Regions from separate parts of the Mesorhizobium sp. L48C026A00 genome, predicted to be linked through region 2. Evidence: riboswitches for the same ligand, from Rfam matches in the RefSeq annotation. Region 2 holds a riboswitch; the other holds the start of a gene.

Region 1 (5,475 bases), on a different contig from region 2:
CATAGTGGACGCGGAATTCGCCGACCAGCGGATCGAAGGGCGTCATCTCGGCGGCATAGAGCGGCGGCACATGCACCGCTTCCTGGCTGACGAGGATATAAAATTCGTCCGGATCGAGCACCAGTTCGCCGGCGCCGCTCTTGTAGAGCGGGTCCCAGAAATCGACGACATCCTGCGCGGCGCGCTTGTCGACATCGACCAGGCCGGTGTGGTGCTTGCCGCGGTAGCCGACCAGCCCGTCCTTGTCGCCATCGAGGTCGATCGACAGTGCGATGCCGCCGCCGGAAATGTTCGGCGGCTCGGTGGCGACGAGCGTCTCGGCACGGTGCAATTCGTGCAGCTCGCTTTCCGACAAAAGCGCGTTGCCGGTGCGGAACCGGATCTGCGACAGCCGCGAGCCGGCGCGGACGACGATCGGAAAGGTGCGCGGGCTGACTTCGAGATAGAGCGGGCCGTTGTAGCCGGCAGCGATCTTGTCGAACTCGTGGCCGCGATCGGTCATCACGCGGGTGAAGATGTCGAGCCGCCCGGTCGAGCTTTTTGGGTTGGCCGAGGCGGAAATGTTTGCCGGAAGCGCCAGGCTCTCGAGCAGCGGCACGATATAGACGCAGCCCGTCTCCAGCACCGCACCATCGGTGAGATTGATTTCGTGCAGCTTCAGGCGGTCGAGTTTTTCAGCAACCCTGTGGTTGGGGCCGGGCAGGAAGGAGGCGCGCACCCGCCAGGCTTTGTCGCCAAGCCTGAGGTCCAGGCTGGCCGGCTGGACCTGGTCGGCGTCGAGCGCGCGCGGCGACTTCAGCGCGCCCGACTGGTACAGCGCGGAAATATCCTGATCCGGAAGAATGCCTGTCTGCCGCAAAGTCTGGCTCCGCTCGAAGGCCGGGCGTGGTCTCGTCTTGTCGCAGGTTCTTGCCGTGGAACCCGCTGGTACAAACCTCTTAATCATGCCGGCAATTGACGCAAGCGCGGTGCAGGTCTAAAGGATCGTTATCCCGTGGTGATTTGGCCGGTCGGCTTGCAGCCACGTTAAACAAGTCGCTAAAGGACCGTCGGGCCGAAAGGCCGTACGACCGGTTGCGACTTTCGCGGCCGGTTTTTTTGTGTTTGGACCATTTTTTGTGTTTGGAACAAGGTGATGACGAGCAACACGCGCAACTGGAAGCCTCAGACCGCCCTCGTGCATGCAGGAACGCTGCGTTCCGGCTTCGGCGAAACCTCCGAGGCGATGTATCTCACGCAAGGCTATGTCTACGACACGGCGCAGGCGGCGGAAGCCCGCTTCAAGGGCGAGGAACCGGGCTTCATCTATTCGCGCTATGCCAATCCGACGGTCGACATGTTCGAGAAGCGCATGTGTGCGCTGGAAGGTGCCGAAGATGCCCGCGCCACCGCATCCGGCATGGCGGCGGTGGCGGCGGCGTTGCTGTGCAGTGCCCGGGCCGGCGACCACATCGTGGCGGCGCGCGCGCTGTTCGGCTCCTGCCGCTGGGTGGTCGAGACGCTGGCGCCGAAATACGGCATCGAGGCGACGCTGGTCGACGGCACCGACATCGCCAATTGGGAAAAGGCGGTCAGGCCCAACACCAAGTTGTTCTTCCTTGAAAGCCCGACCAATCCAACGCTGGAGGTCGTCGACATCGCAGCCGTAGCCTCGCTTGCCGATTCGATCGGCGCGCGGCTGATCGTCGACAACGTCTTTGCCACGCCCTTGCAGCAGAAGCCGTTGCAACTCGGCGCCCATATCGTCGTCTATTCGGCGACCAAGCACATCGACGGCCAGGGGCGCTGCCTCGGCGGCATCATCCTGTCGGACAAGAAGTGGATCGACGAGAATTTGCACGACTACTTCCGCCACACCGGTCCCAGCCTCTCGCCCTTCAATGCCTGGACGCTGCTGAAGGGCCTGGAGACGCTGCCGCTGCGCGTGCGCCAGCAGACGGAAAGTGCCGGCCGGATCGCGGACTTCCTCGCCGAGCGATCGGAAATTGTCCGCGTCATCTATCCCGGCCGCGCCGATCACCCGCAGGCGGCGATCGTCAAGAAGCAGATGTCGGGCGGCTCGACGCTGATCTGCCTCGACGTCAAGGGAGGCAAGCAGGCGGCCTTCGCCTTCCAGAACGCGCTCGATGTCGTGCTGATCTCCAACAATCTCGGTGACGCCAAGAGCCTGATCACCCATCCGGCGACGACGACACACAAGAATCTGAGCGACGAGGCGCGGGCCGAACTTGGCATCGGGCCAGGCACGCTCAGGCTGTCCGTCGGACTGGAGGACACTGACGACCTGCTCGAAGACATCGAGCAGGCCTTGAAAGCCGCCAGGTAGGGATACGCGCCGAACTGCTGCGCTCTGATCTGTCAAAGCAGGCGCGGTCAGGCGCCCGACGGCGTCTCTTCCAATTCCGCAACGGCGCTGGTTTGGATGGTCATCGTGTTGCCGCGCCAGTCGACGGCACCGCTGAGCCAGCCGCGCACCCAGATGGCGGGAAGCATCACGTCCCGCGCAACCATCGCCGGGATCATGCGCAGCGACAGGTGCCAGCCCTTGGCCGAGGCGAGAGCGCATTCCGGCAGATAGGCGACTATCAGCACCGCGATGGCGGTAGCCGGCAGGCTGAAACCGGCGCCTGCTGCCGCAACCAGCGCAAGCACCAGCGGCGGCGCCGCTCCGATCAGGATCTCGGGCGCGAAAAACAGTGGGAAGGTGACGCGACGCAGGCGTGCCCAGCGGGCCTGGCGCGACCAGATTTCGCCAAATGTGCGCAAGCCGAGCGGCTGTTCGAAGGGCGCGGCAACGAGGTTGACGCGCAGTCCGAGCCCGTTGACCAGCTTGGTCGCGGCGGCATCCTCTGCAATCTCGGCGGCAAGCGCACGGATGCCGCCATTGGCGTCGAGCAATGGCTTGTTCCACAGCATGCTCTTGCCCTGGGCGAAACCGAGGCCGAGCGCCTCGCCGGTATATTGCCAGCGCGCCTGCAGCGTGTTGAGGAAAGCGCATTCGACCTCCGCCCAGAACCCGTCCGGCCGCGAGCCGATCGGCGTCGAGCAGACGAGGCCGGTGTCCTGCCGCCATGCCGTCATCAGATGCTGGACATAGTCCCTCGGCATCAGGACGTTGGAATCGGCAAGGATGACCCAGTGGTGGCGCGCGGCCTCCCAGGCCTTCACGCAATTGTTGAGTTTCGGATTGCCGCTGATGCGGTCGTCGCCGACCAGCAGCCGGGCCGGCACGGCCGGAAAGCGGGCGATCGCATCGGTGATCGGCCCGACCACCGGGTCGTCGGCATGGGCGACGCAGAAGATGAGCTCATAGTGCGGCCAGTCGAGCGAGAAGGCGCGCTCGAGCGTCTCCTCGGTAAACGGCTCGACGCCGCGCGACGGCACGACGATCGACACCGGCGGCGCCTTGGCGGCTGGCGGCGTGATCCTGCCAGGCCGCTTCAGCTTCAACGAAGCGAGCAGGATGCTGGCGAGATTGACAACAAGCAGAGCTATGGAAAGCAAGGCGGCTGTGACTGTCAATTCCATCAATATCTGGTCGCTCCAGAAAAAAACCGGCCGTATGAAAGCCGTTTTCAACAGTTCGACAGAATGCTGAGTCGCCCGGCCCTGCACACCATCCCCGGCCCTGCACACCATCATTGTCACGTGTCACTTAAATGACATTGTTGTTCGGCACCTGCGCTTAACAAATTCGGGCAACGATGGCAGACACCGAGGGGACGCACCCCATTGACCGAACTGCGGAGAGGGTCGAATGTTCCGTCTGCATAGTGTGGAGTGATTTATGTACAGCGCCGTCACGCGCGACATCGAAGTGCAGGTCAGGCCGTTCTATCTGGAAGATCGCTCCGACCCGTCGGAGAACCGCTATGTCTGGGGCTACCAGGTGACCATCGACAACCAGTCGGATGAATTCGTGCAGCTTCTGTCGCGCTACTGGCAGATCACCGACGGCACCGGCCGGGTCGAGGAGGTGCGCGGCGCCGGCGTTGTCGGCGACCAGCCTGAACTCAATCCCGGCGATAGTTATCAGTATACGTCTGGCTGCCCACTCTCGACGCCATCCGGCATCATGGTCGGCCACTACACGATGCGCAATAAGCGGGGTGAGACGTTCGACGTCGCCATCCCCGCCTTTTCGCTCGACCTGCCGGGCACGCGGCGGACGGTGAACTGAGAGAGATAGATGGCCGGAAGGTCGTGCTGCCCCTCATCCGCCTGCCGGCACCTTCTCCCCGTATAGTGAACGGGGAAAAGGGAACCCATCTATCTATCAACTGGACAACCTGTCGCAACGCTGGTGCCCCCTCTCCCCGTTCTTCACGGGGAGACGGTAAGGGTGAGGGGCAGCGCCAACGCTTCGTCAGTGATTTCAATTCTATTGAGCCGCAGCAAATTCCGCCGGGTCGAAGTCATATTGCTTCGAGCAGAATTCGCAGGCGACGTGAATGCCGCCATCCTCGGTGCTGTCCCTGATCTCGTCGGCGGAGAAGCCTCCGAGAATGCCGCGGATCTTCTCCCTGGAGCATGAGCACTGGTCGGCTACCGGCACGCCGCCGAAGACGCGCACGCCGTGCTCGTGGAACAGCCGGTAAAGCAACCGCTCGGCGCCGATCGTCGGGTCGATCAGTTCCGTCGGCTCGATGGTGCCAAGCAACGCGAGCAGTTCCTGCCAAGAATTGTCGGCCGGATCATGGATCTCCTCGCGCGGATCGCCGTCGCCACCCGGAAGGTCGGGCACGCGCATGCGTTCGGGCGATTGCGGCAGGAACTGCGCCAGGATGCCGCCGGCGCGCCATTGCTCGCGGGCACCGCCGATGCCGGGCGTCAACAGCTTGGCCACCGAAAGCCTGAGATCGGTCGGGATCTGCTCCGACTGCCGGAAATAGGTGCGCGCGGCCTCCTCGAGCGTCTCGCCGTCGAGCTGGACGATGCCCTGATAGCGCTGCGTGTGGGCGCCCTGGTCGATGGTCAGCGCCAGGACACCGCTGCCAAGCAGCGTCCGCTGCGAGGTCTCGCCGGCAGACGTCAGTGCCTCCAGCCGGTCGGCGTCGAAGCGGGCATAGGCGCGCAGCGCATGCGGCGTGGAAAAATCCGCCACCAGCATGTCGACCGGCCCGTCGGTGCGGGTCTGCAGGATGAACTTGCCTTCGAATTTGAGCGAAGTGCCGAGCAGCACCGTCAGCACGCAAGCTTCCGCCAGCAGGCGGGCGACCGGCTCGGGATAGTCATGCCGACCGAGGATCGCGTCGAGCATCGGCCCGAGCTGGACGGTACGGCCGCGCACGTCGAGCGGGCCGACCTCGAAAGGCACGACATGATCGTCGCCGGCGTAGCCGAATTCGCCGAGTTTGGGTTGATGTTCAGCCAATTGACGGGTTTCCAACATGACAAAGCTCCGGGGCGCGGCGATGCCGCCCTCCGGGGCGCATGCGTCGAAACGCGCTCGATTTGCGTGATGCGCCTGAGATA
Region 2 (7,648 bases):
AATGATGCCCGAGGCATAGCGGAGCGAATCGCGCAGGCCGAAGGCGGCGCCGACGGCGGTGACGCTTATCGTCGCCGGCCCCGGACTGCCCATCACAACCGCCGATGCCAGCACAAGCGCGAGCAATTGCTGCCATAGTTCCGGATGGGAAAAGACCTGTTCGGCCATCTGTATACCAGTATCCAGGCGCGATGCCGGCAAGGGTATGGCAGGGCACACCAGGGCGTCTTGAACGATCGTGCAGGGAGCCTTCCGGCGCAGGCCACGCAGGGTTCTTGGCTGCTGTTTGATCAAGCCGCCGCTTCGCGCTGGCGTCTATGCGCTCGCGCTGTCGAGCTCGGCGATATCGTCCGGACTGAGCTCCAATGATGCGGCGCGGACGAGGCTGTCGACCTGGTCCAGCGTCGTGGCGCTGGCGATCGGCGCAGCTACGCCGGGCCGCGCGATCACCCAGGCGAGCGCCACTTCCGCCGGCTTGGCCGAGTGACGCGCCGACACAGCGTCGAGTGCCGCCAGGACGCGCATGCCGCGCGCGTTGAGATAGTTCTTCACGTCGTCGCCACGCGCGCTTTTGCCGAGATCGGCTTCGCTGCGGTACTTGCCACTCAAAAACCCCTTGGCGAGGCTGAAATAGGTGATGACGCCGATATCCTCGGCCATGCACAGATCGCGCAGCGGTCCATCGAAAGAGGCGCGATCGTAGAGATTGTATTCCGGCTGCAGCACCGAATAGCGCGGCAGGCCCCGCAAGCTTGCCACGTCGAGCGCGGCGCGCATCTGGCCGGCATCGAGATTGGAGGCGCCGACGTGGCGGATCTTGCCCTTGTCGAGCAGCTTCTGATAGGCGCCAAGCGTTTCCTCGTAAGGGGTGGCCGGGTCCGGCCAGTGCGACAGATAGAGATCGACGACATCGGTCTGCAGCCGCTTCAGCGACGCATCGAGGGCCTTTTCGATATAGGCCGCGGAGAGGTCTTTCCTGCCCTGCCCCATGTCCGACCCGACCTTGGTGATCACCACAACCTTGTCGCGATTGCCGCGGCTTTTCATCCATTTGCCGATGATCGTTTCGGATTCGCCGCCCTTGTTGCCGGGAACCCAGCGCGAATAGGCATCGGCGGTGTCGATGGCGTTGAGGCCGGCGCCGACGAACCGGTCGAGCAGGTCGCAAGAGGTTTTCTCGTCGGCGGTCCAGCCGAAGACGTTGCCACCCAGAACCAGCGGCGCGATGGACAGGTCGGTTTGACCGAGACGACGTTTCTGCAAGACTGATCTCCGTGGGGAATGGAAAGAAGCGGGCGAAAAGCCCCGTGACCGGCTTAACCTATGGCGGGCCGCACCAACGTCAAAGGGCCGGCCGACTTTTCCACCGACCAGCGCTTCACAAAGGCGCGATCCGTTTCGCCACCTCTTCCAGCCAATGGTCGCGGATCCCCAGCGCCTCGAGGTGCTCCAGCGTGCTGGACACGTAGTCCTCATTCTTTCCCGACTGGCCGACGGCGCCGCGAACGACGCTCGCCGCATCGGCCGCATCGAGCGCACCGGCATATTGCTCGTGGGTACGGTCGACGACATAGGCGACAGCCTCGACCGTCTCGCCTCCGTCCGTCTCGCCGCCATTCTCGCCCCAACCCTTGTCGGCCTCACGCGTGCCCCCCTTGTCGAGGCGAATGCTAAGCATGCGCTCAAGATAGACATTGGTGACCAGTTCGCGCTCGCGCAGATAGGTGATGACCTCGTTGCGCAGATCGCCGGGGACGCGGAAAGCCAGCCCGATGCAGGAGCCGCCACGGTCGAGGCCGAGCACCAGGCCGGGCCGTTCGCGCGTGCCGCGATGCACGAAGGAGTAGACGCACAGCGAGCGGCGATAGCCATGGAGGCGGGCCCGCCGCGTCTCGACATGCGCAAATCCCGGCCGCCAGATCAGCGAGCCGTAGCCAAAAACCCAAAAATCGCCCATATCGCCAAGCCTGGTTGCAGCACCGCACTGGAATCGGTGTTTTTTTCAATCCGTCTCCGTCTACCCGATCTTGCCGGAAACGACACCTCTGCAACACGCGCCAACGAGAGCCGCAGCATGACGTCAAATGACGAACGCCCGCCGAATTTTCTCCGCCGGCTGTTCTGGCTCGGCGTTTTCATCGTCGTGCTGTTTGGCCTCTACAGCGCCGGCTGGTTCTACCTGGCAGACAAGGTCAAGAGCGAAGCCGGCAAAGCGGTGGCCGAGTTCAACGGCAATGGCATCGAGGCGGACTGCGTCAATCTCACGGTCAGCGGGTACCCCTTAAGCTTCGCCGTTACCTGCGACAGCCTGGCTTATCAGGACGACAGCAGGAACGTCGCCGCCTCGCTCGGCAGCCTCAAAGCAGTCACGCACATCACCCAGATCCTGTCCCCTGGCGCCGACCTGCAGGGGCCGCTCAGGACCTCCGTGCCGGGGATGGCGCCGCTGTGGATCGACTGGGATAATCTGCGAGCGAACGTCAAACTGTCCTGGCCCCTGCCCCAGCGCGTTTCACTGGAGGCAGAGGCTCTGTCAGCCCAGACCGATCCCGCCGATGGCACAGACCCGGTCGAGCTGTTCAGCGCTGGGACAGCGGTCGGAGAATTGCGTCCGAACGGCCAGGACATCGACTATGCCGGGGGTTTTACCGATCTCGAAATCGATCCGGGCGCGATCGATGGCCGCGTGCTGCCGCCGCTCGACGGCAGCGGCGACGTGACGCTGAGGAACGGCGTGGCGCTGATCAAGACACAAACAGAGAGCCTGCGCGGTCAGGCGGTGGATATCGGCAAGCTCGATCTGTCGTCGGGAAGCGCGCGCGTCACCGTTTCCGGGCCGGTCTCGGTCGATGCCGACGGGCTGATCGACGCCGATTTGATGATCAGGTTCAGCGATCCGAAGGCGGTGGCGGAAATCCTCGGCAAAGCCATTCCCGAGCAGAAGAGCCAGATCAAAACCGGCTTTGCCGGGCTGGCGCTGCTTGGCAACGAACCGTCGATGCCGCTCAAGATCGTCAAGGGCAAGGCCTCGCTCGGTTTTATCCCTCTGGGCAGCATCAAGCCGGTTGATTAGGCGATGATTGCGAACCTCCAGTTCGGAAAGACCATGGCCAAACAGGAAGATAGATGAACCGCCCGGTGAAGCTCCTGAGTGTTGGCGCGCTGACGCTCGATACGATCCTTCGCGTCGACACGCTTCCGGCGCGTCAGGGCAAGTTCATCGCGTCCGACGGCGTCCAGATCGCCTCGGGCATGGCTTCGAGCGCGGCCTGCGCCGCACGCCGCCTCGGCGCGGAGGTATCGCTGTGGGCGAGCGCGGGAGACGACCTCGTCGGCGATCAGCTGGTCGCAGGCATTGAGGCCGAAGGCGTCGATTGCAGCTTTGTCCGGCGCGTCGCCGGCGCGCGGTCGGCACTGTCGGCCATCCTGGTCGACACCAATGGCGAGCGCATTATTGTTCCATTCTATGACAAGCTCGCGCAGGCCGACCCCGAAGCGCTCCCCATTCAGGATCTCACCGCATTCGACGCCGTCCTGGTCGACGTGCGCTGGCCGGGCGCGGCAGCTCTGGCCCTGACGGCGGCGCGCGCAAACGGCCGTCCAGCCATACTCGATGCCGACACCGCGCCACGGGCCGTGCTGGAACGGCTGTTTCCGCTCGCCTCGCACATCGTCGCGTCGGAGCCGGCGGCGTTCATCCTCTGCGGCGAGGAGCGAGGCCCGCAGGAGGCCTGTGAAGCGCTGGCCAGACGCACCGATGCATTCGTAGCGGTGACCGGCGGCGCAGCGGGAAGCTGGTGGTTCGACCGTTCGGTGGCGTCGGTGCACCACGTCGCCGCGCCAAGGATCAAGGCAGTGGATACGCTTGCCGCCGGCGACGTGTTTCATGGCGCCTTTGCCGTCGGGCTGGCCGAGGCCATGCCGATCGAACGGACATTGCGCTTTGCCAGCGCCGCCGCCGCGCTCAAATGCCTGCGCTTCGGCGGCAGGCTGGGCGCGCCGGACAGGGCCGAGACACTGGCGATGATGGCGGCTCACTGGCCGGATTGAGCGCGAGGCGGCCTTCAAATCGGATGGTACCGCCGCTCTATCTTTTGCTTGAGCATCGGATTTCACCTAAAACCGGTTCGGGTCCGATGCTCTATCCCTTGGCCGGATGCTCGACTGCCTGCCGGCCAAAGTCCGGCACGTCGATGTCCTGGCCGGCCTCGATGATCGAGCGGCGCACGGCGCGGGTGCGGGTGAACAGGTCGAACAGCTTTTCGCCGTCGCCCCAGCGGATCGCCCGCTGCAGCGAGGCCAGATCCTCCGAGAACCGCGCCAGCATTTCGAGGATGGCATCCTTGTTGTGCAGGCAGACGTCCCGCCACATCGTCGGGTCGGACGCGGCAAGGCGCGTGAAGTCGCGAAAGCCGGAGGCCGAATATTTTATGACCTCGGACTTGGTCACCGACTCCAGATCGTCGGCGGTGCCGACGATGTTATAGGCGATGATGTGCGGCAGGTGCGAGACGATGGCCAATGTCATGTCGTGATGCTGGGGATCCATCGTGTCGATGTTGGAGCCGCAGCGGCGCCAGAATTCCGAGAGCCTTTCCAGCGCCTCGGGATCGGTGCCGGGTAGCGGCGTGAAGATGCACCAGCGGTTTTCGAACAATTCGGCAAAGCCGGCGTCCGGGCCCGATTTTTCAGTGCCGGCCAGTGGATGGCCGGGAATGAAATGCACGCCGGCAGGCACATGCGGCTGCATCTGCGCGATGACCGACGCCTTGGTCGAGCCGACATCGGTGAGGATCGCGCCCTGCTTCAGCGCCGGTGCGATTTCCTCGGCGACCTCGCCTGAAGAACCGACCGGCACCGAAACGATGACCAGGTCGGCATCGCCGACCGCCTCTTTCGCATCAGTCGTGTAGGAGGAGCCGAGGCCGAGTTGCTTCGCCCGCGCCAGCGTCGTTTCGCTGCGCGTCGAGATGGCGACGTGACCGGCAAGGCCTTCCCGATGGATGACGCGGGCCAGCGACGAGCCGATCAGGCCGATGCCGACCAGCGCGATCTTTTCGAACATCGGTGATGTCATGGTGTTCTAGCTTTTCAGAAATGTCGCGAGGGCGGCGACAACGCCGCGATTGGCCTCTTCGGTGCCGATGCTCATGCGCAGCGCATTTGGGAAGCCGTAACCGGAAACGCGCCGCAATATGTAGCCGCGCGCACAGAGGTAATCGTCCGCGGCTGCCGCAGAATGTTTTTTGTCCTCGGGAAAGTGGATGAGGACGAAATTGCCGACGCTCGGCGTCACCCGCAGTCCGAGCCTGGTCAATTCCTCGCTGACCCAGGTCAGCCAGGTCTCGTTATGCGCCACGCTTCGCTCGACATGGGCGCGGTCGCGGATCGCGGCAATGCCGGCCTCGATTGCCGTCGCGTTGACGTTGAAGGGACCCCGCACCCGGTTGATCGCATCGATGACATGCATCGGCGCGTACATCCAGCCGATCCGCGCACCGCCAAGGCCGAGCTTGGAGAAGGTGCGGGTCATAACCACGTTTTCCGCACCAGCCACCAGTTCGACGCCGGCTTCATAATCGTTGCGGCGGACATATTCGGCATAGGCTGCATCCAGCACCAGAAGCACGTTTCGAGGCAGGCCAGCATGCAGGCGGCGCACCTCCTGGAACGGCAAATAGGTGCCGGTTGGGTTGTTGGGATTGGCGAGGAAAATGATCCGCGTACGCGGCGTCACCGCAGCGAGGATCGCATCGACGTCGGCGCGCTCCTTGGTTTCCTTGACCGAGACCGGGACAGCACCTGCCGACTGGATGTAGATCTTGTAGACCATGAATCCGTGTTCGGTGATCACAGCCTCGTCGCCCGGCGCGAGATAGGTCTGCGCAAGCAGGCCCAGAATCTCGTCGGAACCATTGGAACAAACTATGTTCGCCGGGTTGAGGCCATGCACCTCGGCGATCGCCTCCCGCAGGCGCCTGGCGGTGCCGTCGGGATATATGTCGAGCTTGGCCGCGACGTCGCGCGCGGCTTCTATTGCTTTCGGCGAGGGGCCGAGCGGGTTCTCGTTCGACGACAATTTGTGGACCTTGGCAACGCCGGCCGGCGCCGTGCTTTTGCCCGGCACATAGGCTTCGATGTCCATGATCCCCGCGCGGGGCGTTGGACGTGCCTGATCCGATACTTGGTTCATATTGCAAAAATCCGTCGAGAACGCTTCCGCTGCTCCAACGCGATGCGAATTTCGGATCCGCCACACTGGAAGCCGCCGCGGAAATACAAGCCGTGGCCTGGAATGTCGAGAGGCGGCAATGATCGGTGCGTGGCTGGCCGTTGACGGCGAGGCGCGCCGGTCCTAGAAGAAGGCGAAATCCCGTGGTGATTTGGCCGGTCGGCTTGCAGCCACGTTAAACAACTCGCTAAAGGGCCGTTTGCATCTTGTAACCGGCTTTGCGAAGGCAATGCCGGTTTTTTTGTTGTCCGCAGCCGGCCGGACAGTCGCATCGACCCGAAAATCTTAATCGACTTTCGGAAAACACGATGGGTTAATGTAAGAGGATGCGATGGTCGCGCTGCGCACGAAAAGAACCAACAACGAGGCCGACGAGCCGTCGAGCCCGGTGTTGCGGTTCGGCGCCGACAAGCCGCTCAAGCTCGATGCCGGCACGCTGCTGTCGCCGTTCCAGATCGCCTACAAGACTTACGGCACGCTCAACGACGCCCGCTCCAACGCCATCCTCGTCTGCCATGCACTGACCGGCGACCAGCATGTCGCCAGCACCAATCCAGTGACCGGCAAGCCGGGCTGGTGGGAAGTGCTGATCGGCCCCGGCAAGATCATCGACACCAGCCGCTTCTTCGTCATCTGCTCGAACGTCATCGGCGGCTGCCTCGGCTCGACCGGCCCCGCCTCGACCAATCCCGCCACCGGCAAGCCGTACGGGCTCGACCTGCCGATCATCACCATCCGCGACATGGTGCGGGCGCAGTTGATGCTGGTCGACCATTTCGGCATCGAAAAGCTGTTCTCGGTGCTCGGCGGCTCGATGGGCGGCATGCAGGTGCTGCAATGGGCGTCGAGCTATCCGGAGCGCGTTTTCTCGGCGCTGCCGATCGCCACCGGCGCGCGTCATTCCTCGCAGAACATCGCCTTCCATGAGGTCGGCCGGCAGGCGGTGATGGCCGATCCCGACTGGCATGGCGGCAAATATTTCGAGCAGGGCAAGCGTCCAGAAAAGGGGCTGGCCGTGGCGCGGATGGCCGCTCACATCACCTATCTGTCGGAGGCGGCCCTGCACCGGAAGTTTGGCCGCAACCTGCAGGACCGTGAAGCGCTCACCTTCGGTTTCGACGCCGACTTCCAGATTGAGAGCTATCTGCGCCATCAGGGCATGACCTTCGTAGACCGCTTCGACGCCAACTCCTATCTCTACATGACCCGGGCGATGGACTATTTCGACCTCGCCGCCGATCATGGCGGCCGGCTGGCCGACGCCTTTGCCGGCACCAGGACCCGTTTCTGCCTGGTCTCCTTCACCAGCGACTGGCTGTTCCCGACCGAGGAGAGCCGCTCGGTCGTTCACGCGCTGAACGCGGCCGGCGCCTCGGTGTCCTTCGTCGAGATCGAGACCGATCGCGGCCACGACGC

The links. A riboswitch is a leader RNA that binds a small molecule or an ion and turns the genes downstream of it on or off. The one in region 2 is predicted to bind S-adenosylmethionine.
Region 1: linked by a shared signal. The riboswitch ahead of X738_RS71590 (O-succinylhomoserine sulfhydrylase) and the one ahead of metX (homoserine O-acetyltransferase MetX) in region 2 are both predicted to bind S-adenosylmethionine.

What each region holds. Positions count from the first base shown of each region.
Region 1 is NZ_AYWU01000023.1:138,431-143,905, reverse strand. It holds gene X738_RS71595 (2'-deoxycytidine 5'-triphosphate deaminase) at 1-859, opposite strand, end outside; SAM riboswitch at 985-1,062, shown strand; gene X738_RS71590 (O-succinylhomoserine sulfhydrylase) at 1,136-2,326, shown strand; gene X738_RS71585 (ceramide glucosyltransferase) at 2,374-3,528, opposite strand; gene apaG (Co2+/Mg2+ efflux protein ApaG) at 3,788-4,180, shown strand; gene X738_RS71575 (Hsp33 family molecular chaperone) at 4,382-5,392, opposite strand.
Region 2 is NZ_AYWU01000002.1:184,490-192,137, reverse strand. It holds gene X738_RS48040 (LysE family translocator) at 1-168, opposite strand, end outside; gene X738_RS48035 (aldo/keto reductase) at 316-1,263, opposite strand; gene X738_RS48030 (gamma-glutamylcyclotransferase) at 1,379-1,957, opposite strand; gene X738_RS48025 (DUF2125 domain-containing protein) at 2,075-3,073, shown strand; gene X738_RS48020 (sugar kinase) at 3,127-4,050, shown strand; gene X738_RS48015 (prephenate/arogenate dehydrogenase family protein) at 4,142-5,077, opposite strand; gene hisC (histidinol-phosphate transaminase) at 5,084-6,193, opposite strand; SAM riboswitch at 6,366-6,443, shown strand; partial or broken gene metX (homoserine O-acetyltransferase MetX) at 6,564-7,648, shown strand, end outside.